3 regions of the Dysgonomonas sp. GY617 genome follow, and region 2 is predicted to be linked to each of the others. Evidence: riboswitches for the same ligand, from Rfam matches in the RefSeq annotation. Region 2 holds a riboswitch; each other region holds the start of a gene.
The links. A riboswitch is a leader RNA that binds a small molecule or an ion and turns the genes downstream of it on or off. The one in region 2 is predicted to bind cobalamin.
Positions count from the first base shown of each region.

Region 1: another riboswitch for cobalamin. It lies ahead of IR022_RS08760 (cysteine-rich CWC family protein); the one in region 2 lies ahead of IR022_RS08090 (TonB-dependent receptor plug domain-containing protein).
Region 3: another riboswitch for cobalamin. It lies ahead of IR022_RS00660 (precorrin-2 C(20)-methyltransferase); the one in region 2 lies ahead of IR022_RS08090 (TonB-dependent receptor plug domain-containing protein).

Region 1 is NZ_JADCLR010000014.1:7,766-11,017, forward strand. It holds gene IR022_RS08755 (hypothetical protein) at 1-700, shown strand, start outside; cobalamin riboswitch at 1,064-1,332, shown strand; gene IR022_RS08760 (cysteine-rich CWC family protein) at 1,493-1,711, shown strand; gene IR022_RS08765 (phosphoenolpyruvate carboxykinase) at 1,854-3,252, shown strand, end outside.
Region 2 is NZ_JADCLR010000007.1:222,990-226,241, forward strand. It holds gene IR022_RS08090 (TonB-dependent receptor plug domain-containing protein) at 1-1,177, opposite strand, end outside; cobalamin riboswitch at 1,314-1,471, opposite strand; gene IR022_RS08095 (MBOAT family O-acyltransferase) at 1,506-2,810, opposite strand; gene IR022_RS08100 (LysM peptidoglycan-binding domain-containing protein) at 3,008-3,252, opposite strand, start outside.
Region 3 is NZ_JADCLR010000001.1:188,279-191,530, reverse strand. It holds gene IR022_RS00670 (esterase) at 1-233, opposite strand, end outside; gene IR022_RS00665 (ADP-ribosylglycohydrolase family protein) at 422-1,798, shown strand; cobalamin riboswitch at 1,865-2,072, shown strand; gene IR022_RS00660 (precorrin-2 C(20)-methyltransferase) at 2,195-2,896, shown strand; gene IR022_RS00655 (ABC transporter substrate-binding protein) at 2,898-3,252, shown strand, end outside.

The DNA of each region.
Region 1 (3,252 bases), on a different contig from region 2:
CGAGAAGAGTTTATTGTACTTTAATGTAGGTGGTGGTATTAACGACAATAACTTTGTAGAAATAAATCGAGAGAATAGATATATAAATCCTATATCTCGTGTATTTATTTCTCAAACATTATATGATGCTCAGATTGGAGTTAGATCGGGAATCGTAAGCGGTCTTGAATTTGATATCTTCGGAGGATATAAATATACTAAAGACGATCATTTATTTGTACCATACGATGCTGCATCATGGGGTAATGTTTCAGATATGTTGTATGCTAATCTGGGCGAAGGTCATTTCGGTGGAGCATTAAAAACTAAGTTAATCCCTTATACCGATCTTTCGTTGAAAGCAACTACACATTTTTACAACCTCAGCAAATATACTTTAACAGATAATGCACCTGAAAAGAAAGAAGCTTGGGGATTACCATCTTTAACTTTCGACTTTAATGCAGATTTTTCATTCATTGATAATCTTACACTATCAGTTAATTATATATTCGAAGGTGGACGCAAAATGTATGTAAACGAAGCTTCTTCCAAAATGGATAACATTAACGAACTGAATATTAAAGGAACTTATAATATATTAGATTGGTTATCATTCTTTGTAAGAGCAAACAACGTAATGAATCAAAAATACGAAAGACAATACGGTTATACCAATCAAGGCATTAATGCTCTTGGAGGTATAAGCCTAAAATTCTAAGAATAAATCTCATAACAGACCAACGCCCATATCTACGATTGTAGGTATGGGCGTTCTCTATTGACAGAGAATAGGAAAAAAAGGATCAATTCTAAGAAAAAAAAGAGATTTTGGTTATACCCCTATCAAGTCTTTATGCCGTTCTTTGCACTTAAGAACGAGGTTTTTCATACACATACATATAACGAATATCAATTACTAACAGTAAGTCTAAAAAAAGTGCCAGGAAAACACAATCCATAATATCTCAATTTAATATAGGACTCTCCTTCTCCTATAGGCACATTCTTGGAACAAAAAATCTTTCCTTCATTAAGGGAAGATTTTTTTGTTTCTGAGTGTAGCATCAATCATACATTTTATTATCTTTACACTGATTTTGGTGTTATTCTATCACAATCGCAGATAGAGTAATGAAAAGGGAATCCGGTGTAAATCTGGAACAGACCCGCTGCTGTAAGCTTCATTAAGAGTTTCTAAACAATACTCTAGCCACTGTCCGAATAGTAAGCAAAAACAGTAAACAACAAACTTGTTGATAACTGAGACCTGATAAATGCTGACTAAAAAGATGGGAAGGATGTTTAGAAATGAAGTAAGTCAGAAGACCTGCCAAAAAACACGAGCAAGAAACTCTCGGGAAATAGAGTTGATGCGACATATCATTACAACAATGATAGAAACTAAAAAAGACAAAGATGCTTTAGAAAAAAGCTATCAACAAAGACATGATCAGATCTTTCAAATAATCTGACCATAGAGAAAAACTTGTAGAAACATTAAATACAAAGGATGGATAAAATATGCCCTTGCTGTTCAATAAACTTTACCTGTAGAGTAGATAAAATTGAATTGTGTAATTGTTCAAGAATCAACCTAGCAGAGGGTGTCAGACAATACATTAAGACAACTTATGGAAACTGTTTATGCTTTGATTGTCTTAAAGATCTAAATGATCAATTTGTAAAATCACACGAAGAAAAGGCAAAGAATAAAGCAATCAGTAAGTAAACCAAAATAAGTCTTTTATCAATTCTTCTAATACAAGTAAAATGATTAAATTTGAAATTAGATTTTTGTTGAAGGAAATATCAAAACAGGATTATCAAAATAGATTCTAATAACTAAAATTATAAACAAAACCGAATAAACAATGCTAAACGAATTTACAATCAGTCGAGGAAAAGCGATGATTAACTTCTCGCTGAAATATTGTGATAACCGTCAGAAACTTTTGAATAGTTATGGTTTCAAGAAAGTAATCGACTCATTTATTCAAGTATTAAAGAAAGACAATGTCATTATATATGACTATTATATCAAGTACTTTAATAATAACGATGACGAATTTGCTCAATCACTTGTACAAGTATTCAAGTTCCTTACAGTTTGTGACGAGAACGAAATAGTAAGAGTAGACAACAGATATTCGGTTTGCTTTGCTGACAAAGACCTTTTCATTGAACTTATCGAACTATTATATTCATATTGGAGACGCTTAGACCGTATTTCGGTTGTTCGCAACTCAAGCCTTGGAGAAGGTTTGCAAGATGTTAGATTTACTCAGGCAAACTCTCAATTCAACGATCTAATTCTTGCGACTTATCGCCGCATCGAAGAGACCGTTATGGGATTTCAACACAGAGTATATCGCCAGTTAATTGCAGGTGCTAATGCTGGACTTATTCTTAATGACGAAGTATCATGGAATTGCCCAATCGAATACAAGGGACTATCAGCAGTACCATTTATAAGCACTGTGATATTTCAACCTCCATTGATTACATATACTAAAAGAAATACTCGTGACGGAATATTCCACGAACATTCTTCGAACCCCATAGCAAACATTTCTTTGAATGATGACGAATGGTTTGTATTCCCTGCTTGGGTAGGTAATATGCTTACTTTCGTTTATTTCCACAAAGACTTTATCGATCATGGCTTAGGTTTGTCTAATCTATTCGAATTGGCAACACCAAGCAGCTATATTGGTAAAAAGCCCGATATGATCTACGTATTCGGTTATGCTGATGGGCATGAAGAAAAACGTACGTTCTATTATAAAGACAAACAAAATGACATTCTTATTGGATATGCAAACTATTGCGACGATATCGACTATTTTGGCTATATGAAAAAAATGCTCCTAACTCTTCACAATGTGAAACAAATGGAGTTGGGTCGTTTACCAATACATGGAGCGATGGTAAACATTGCACTGAAAAACGGAAAAGAATCAAACATTATCATCATGGGTGATAGTGGTGCAGGAAAATCTGAGAGTTTGGAAGCATTCCGTAACCTGAATGAAAAATATATCAGACACATGCGTATCATTTTCGATGATATGGGTTATTTGAACATAGAAGCTGATGGTTCGGTTAAAGGGTATGGTACTGAAATAGGAGCATTTGTTCGTGTAGATGACTTAGATCCTTCGTATGCTTACCAACAATTAGACCGAGGAATATATACCAATCCCGATAAGGTGAATGCTCGTGTAACTATTCCTGTTTCAACCTACGAAGTTATTTCTAAAGGATATAAAG
Region 2 (3,252 bases):
TAGCAGTCAATCGGTTGGTCTTAACCTGTGCATTCAAAGCCGTTAATGAAGTTCCTCGCGATGGATATTGTTGTTTTACAAAATTGGAGGTTAGTTTATTATAAGCATAGTCTTGCGCCAATGATACAGAAAAAATATCAGTAGGCTGATACAATGCCGATGCAGAACCATAGTATTCAACCTGAGTATATTTATCAATAATAAATCCGTTATCATATATAGCATCAACATCCAAATATTTACTATACAATCTGGAATACTTTCCTAATCCTTGTAGCGAAAATTTCGAGTTGATTTTTTTCTCGTAATTTACTTGTGTAAAGAAATCTTTATTCCACAGTCTTTCATTGGCTTCTATATTACCAGATATCACAGCTCCGGGAATTCCTCTTTCCGAATCAAGATAGAATGCTTTCAGTTGAAGCGTCCCACCACTTTTCAGATCACCGTATACATTTAATTCGCCTTGCCAGATATCAACATCTGAGTTATTCCGATTACGACGTTCTGTTTTTTCTCCAGTGTTAAACTTAAAAGGATAATTTCCATCAGCTCTTTGCCAACTTCCATTAAATGTAGTAGCCCATGCGGACGATATTTTGTAAGATTGAACGATTGCCGGACTAAACATACCCCATGATCCTCCATGAAGAAGAACCTGCCCTTTATACTTTTTATCCCCAAATTGAGGTTTTGCCGTTTTAATATTCAGAGTTCCCGCAGAAGCAAAAGCCTTTGCCGATTGAAATATATCGTCAGCCTGTCCAATATTGAGTGATATAAAAGATATATTTTCAAAAGAGAAACGCCCTATATCAGTTGCCCCTGATTGAGAATTGCTAAAAGCTATTCCGTCATATAATACAGCAGTATGCTGATCACCTAAACCCCTTACTGAAACAGTTTTCAAACCACCTATTCCACCATAATCCTTCACCATTACTCCCGCAAATCGTCTTACAGCATCAGAGATTGATTGCACACCAATACGCTCTAAATCGGCAAAAGTCATAACTTGAAGAGGCGAGGCAGCACGCGAAACCGAAGGTAATACCTGTGCAGTTACAGTTACCTCATTGATATGCTGAATTTTTATGGAATCTTTATTCTGAGCATCTACTTCGAAGAAGCAGAACTGAGAAATAAGAAATATAAGGAGAAAACAAGAATACTTCATATACTGAAAGCCTATAAATCAATAATAGATTTAGCTTTCGGACAAAATATTGTGAAGAAATTACATTGGAAATATTCTAAAGAAGAATGAATCGACAGTTTTTGATCTTCAGCTCTATTTCTCGAAAGCTGTTTAGTATCACTTTTTGTCGTCTTGCAGGTTTTCTGACTTACATTCTATTCATTTACAAATAGAATGCTTACAGTAGCGAGTCTGTCCAGGTCTTTCACCTGATTACCCTTTTTGCATCCTTCTTAAATATTTATTACAGGAGCAAAACAACGGTGCAAAGATATGTTATAAAACCTAATTCATCCAAACAAAATTGTTAAAATTGGAAGTAGATGAATGGTTGCGTTCCACTAGACGCAGTTGCATATACCAACCAGAATACGCCACCTACAATAATAGCACGTCCAATATACGGTAACTTAAGGAAGCCCATTTCAACCATATCACTCACACGCTTAGGTGTGAAATGTAAAATGAAACCTATAAATATAAGTATAAATACATTTCGGTATCCTTGGATTACCATGAGCCATGCCTCGGGATTATATTCGAGTCGGCTAATATTACTTATAACCGCTGTGGCAACTTCAAAATCGTTGGCTTTAAAGAATATCCAACAAAATGCTACAAAATGGAAAGTGATAATTCCGCAAATCAGATTAACAAATATATTCTTTTCGGGAAGTTTTACAAACTGCCTGAATAAACGCTCAACAGCAAGTGCTCCGCCATGTAATGCACCCCATGCAATATATTTCCATGCCGCACCATGCCAAAGACCTCCAATAAGCATCGTTAAAAATAGATTGAAATATGTGCGGAATCGTCCTTTTCTGTTTCCTCCTAATGGAATATACAAATAATCTCTCAACCAAGACGACAAAGAAATATGCCATCTACGCCAGAACTCAGTCACCGAAACCGATTTATAAGGTGTACGAAAGTTCTCAGGAAGTTTAAATCCCATTAATAATGCTATACCGATAGCCATATCAGAGTAACCCGAAAAATCACAATAGATCTGTAAAGCATAACCATAAGTAGCCATTAATGTTTCGAATGGTGTATAACTTAAAGGACTATCAAAAATACGGTCTACAAAATTCAGAGATATATAATCGGATATAACAGACTTTTTAATCAAACCCGTAATAATCAAAAATAAAGCTAGACCTGCTTCTTTCTTCGACAAATTTATCTCACGATACATCTGCGGAAGAAATTCCTTAGCTCTCACAATAGGTCCAGCAACCAATTGAGGAAAGAAAGAGAGATAAAAAGCAAAATCCAGAACATTCTTAGCCGGCTTAAGTTCCCTCCGATACAAATCAACAGAGTAGCTTATTGCCTGAAATGTAAAGAATGATATACCAACAGGTAGAATGATATGTTGAAGTTGAAAATTCTCGTGAAATAGGCTGTTTAAATTCCCAATAAAGAAATTCATGTATTTGAAATACGCCAACACTAACAGATTGAGAACTATTGTAACTGTAAGCACTGTTTTTCGGACTGACTTCTTTGTAGATAAGTCCATTACTTCAGACAGTATATAATTAATGAGAGCCGACAGTATCAATAATATGAAATACTCGCCTCCTGCCTTATAGTAGAAAAACATCGAAAAGAGTAAAACATATACTGTCCGAAAATGTGCGTATTTCCGAGTCAATATATATACTAAATAAAAAGCCAAAAAGAATCCAAGAAACAAACTCGAGCTAAATAAAAGCGGGTTGCTTGGGTCATACTCAAACCAAGATCGTATTTGATCTGTAGTTATAGAGAAATAAGATTCTAAGTTAGTTAACACAGTTTTCAATTAGTTCTACTTTTTACATAGTTATCATAAGCAGTCAAAAAGTCAGTAGTGAAAAGCACTCCCTGCTTTTCATATCCTTCTCTTGTATAGTGCACTTTATCTTTAGCCATCAATGGAGCAAAATCTTTATTAAGAGGAGCTTGTACGCCGCCCAACTTATTCAACAAATCCCATACTACACAGCCTTTCAATCCTTTCATAGCCTCTCCATATCCTTCTACAAAAGTATTAGGAGTTCTTC
Region 3 (3,252 bases), on a different contig from region 2:
TTTTCATCTTTCTTTAAATCTTGTAATTTAGGAGTCCATCCCTCCGATGGCATCCAATCGCCTTGCAGTTTTACCGACTGAGCACTAGGTGCCAGCAATCTAAAGGTAACACTATTATCAGAATTAATCTCAGGAGAGACAATCTCTACTTTTTTCGAAAAATCGAGATTCTGCTGTGCAGATAAGCCTACGCTTATCAAGCATATAGCTAGTATAAAAAGTATTCTTTTCATGTTATTATTTTAATAGATTCATTTTTTCAAATGTAGTTTTTATTTTCGATAGATATACTTTTAGAGAGAGTGAAATTGACGCAACCATAAAAGATGAGAGGCAGACGTAACCAGACAAACATTTTAGCTTAAATTTGCCATATAATAATACAACACGATATACTGCCATGCTAAGAAAAAGTCTGATAATGGATCATCTGCGAGTATTACCTATCGAATACTTGCAATCAAAAGAAGAGGGCAAGAATATACTGAATTATCAGCAACGCATAGATGAGATCATGCAGTCAGATACTTGTGACTTACAGAAAGAGGAATTTGCAGGAAATTTACTCGATGAGATGTACAATTTACCAATAGATGAATCTTTTCCTTACAAAGAGCCATCTACTTTAAAGGAGATAAAAGCTCTTCGTCCAGTTTTTGCATACGAAAATAGTAACACCAAAATTTCACCTGACAAATTATTCGATAAAATCTATGGAGCGTGGTTAGGTAGATGTACAGGTTGCTTATTGGGTCAGCCAATTGAAGGATGGAAACTTGCACAGATCAGAGAACTCCTAAAAGACACAAACAATTATCCCTTAACAGATTACATTTCATCGAATATAAAGGATAGCATCAAAGAAAAGCACAGTATTGCAGACCAATATTATTTGTTTGGAAATAAGCCAATCACAATAAATTGGATCAATAATATTACTCGAATGCCCGAAGATGACGATATAAATTATACGATTGCTTCACTGCATATTCTTGAAACTTATGGATGGGATTTCAATTCGGATGATGTTGCAGAAAGCTTGCTTTTGAATATACCTTTGCTTCATACCTATACGGCTGAACGGATAGCTTATCGCAATCTGTCTTTGTATAAGTTTCCACCATTATCGGCAGTCTATCGAAACCCTTACAGGGAATGGATTGGGGCGCAAATCAGAGGTGATTTCTGGGGCTACATAAATGGCGGTGATATTGAAATGGCAGCAGAAATGGCATTCAGAGATGCATCTGTATCTCACGTAAAGAATGGTATATATGGCGAGATGTTTGTTTCAGCTATGATAGCAGCAGCCATGACATCGGACGATATTGAGTTTATAATCAATTGCGGATTATCTCAAATTCCTGCAACCTGTCGTTTAACAGAGTATGTGAACATAATTGTATCTGCTAAAAATAACGGGTGGGACGAGGAACAGGTTATTGCCCATATTCATACTTCGTTTGATGAAAAACAAATTCATCATTGGTGTCATACCATACCCAATGCTATGATTGTATGCTTTGCCTTACTCTATGGAAATAAGGATTTTAAAAAGTCTTTGTCTTTAGCCATAATGCCGGCTTTCGATACCGATTGTAATGCTGCCACTGTTGGTTCTATCATCGGGCTGATTAGCGGAGCTTCTCAAATTCCGCTGAAATGGACAGCTCCACTTAATGATACAGTTTGTTCGGGTGTAAGGGGTTTCGATGAGGTTTCTATCTCATCTTTAGCTCAACGCACGGTAGATATCATTCTGGAAAAAGAGAAAGCGAAATGTTTAGCTCATCAATAGATTCCGAATAGTAAGAATACAAGTCATTTTTTCTTTGAATTTCAGAATAATTCCCTTTTAATTCCATATTTTTGCACACGTTTTGGTGGCACAATTCCATATCTACGGAAAAGTGCTGAAAAGGGAATCAGGTGTAAATCCTGAACAGACCCGCTGCTGTAAGCTCCGCCAAACAATCTTTGGATAATACTGATCCACTGTTTCTACTGAGAAACGGGAAGGAGTTCCAAAGATGGAGTAAGTCAGAAGACCTGCCAAATATGTATATAGTTTAAAGCTCGAGGTTAAGGCTTAAGAACATTCATATTCAAGATATGCTTGGCATATTGCGGCTCTATGTTTCGTATCCTCTTAATTCTGAGTATTGTTTAATTGAATAAAAAGAATTCAAGAGAAATGTATCCAATTGCATTTGTATCGTTAGGACCGGGCGAAGCCGACTTGATCACCCTCAAAGGGTTAAAGACTTTAGAGGCTGCCGATTGTATTTTCTATCCTGCAACCATTGTTAAAGAAAGCGCCCTGTCTTCGAGAGCATTAGATATTATGGTTGAATTGGAGATTGACAGTAAGAAAGCAATTCCGTTTCATGTTCCAATGAGTAAAGATCGATCTCTGGCGATTGAGGCATACAACCGAGTATCGAAGGAGGCAGAGCAACAATACCTTAAAGGATTGAAGGTAGCCATTGTAGCCGAAGGCGATGCAGGTTTTTACTCGTCTATTCATTATATATTCGATACGCTTACCAATCAGAATATTCCTGTAGAACATATTGCAGGCATTCCTGCATTTATTGCAAGTGGTGCTTTGGCAGGCATTCACATTGTGAAACAGGAGGAAGAGCTGAATGTGATTCCGGGGATTATATCGGCAAACGATCTTATCGGAAAAATAGAATCGGGTAAGGTCGTCGTTATTATGAAAGTGTCACAATGTCAGGAAGCTGTAAAGGAATGTATTTCAAAGATTCCAACGGCAACATTTCATTATTTCGAGAATGTGGGTGTTAAGGATAAGGAATATTATACTAACGATATTCAAGAAATAATCGTCCGGAAATTCCCTTATTTTTCCTTAATGATAATACATCAATAAAATGAAAAACTCAATAATTATTTATTTAGTACTATTTACTTGCACTTTTTTCTTTAGCTGTAAAAACAATCAACAGACTGAAAATAAAATCGCTTCATCAACTGTCAACTCATTCGATTCAGTTCGTATTGAAGTTAAATACGCACAAGGTTTCAATGTCTCGTATCACGATAATTACAGGTTGGTTGATATTCAAGACCCTCAACACGAAAACGAAACGGTATATCGTTATGCACTTGTCAATCGGGGGCAAAGTCACGAGGGCATACCTAAAGATTACATCGTTATAGAAGTTCCTATTCAGAAAGTGGTTTGTATGACTACTCTGCAACTTTCGAACTTTATCAAGTTGGATG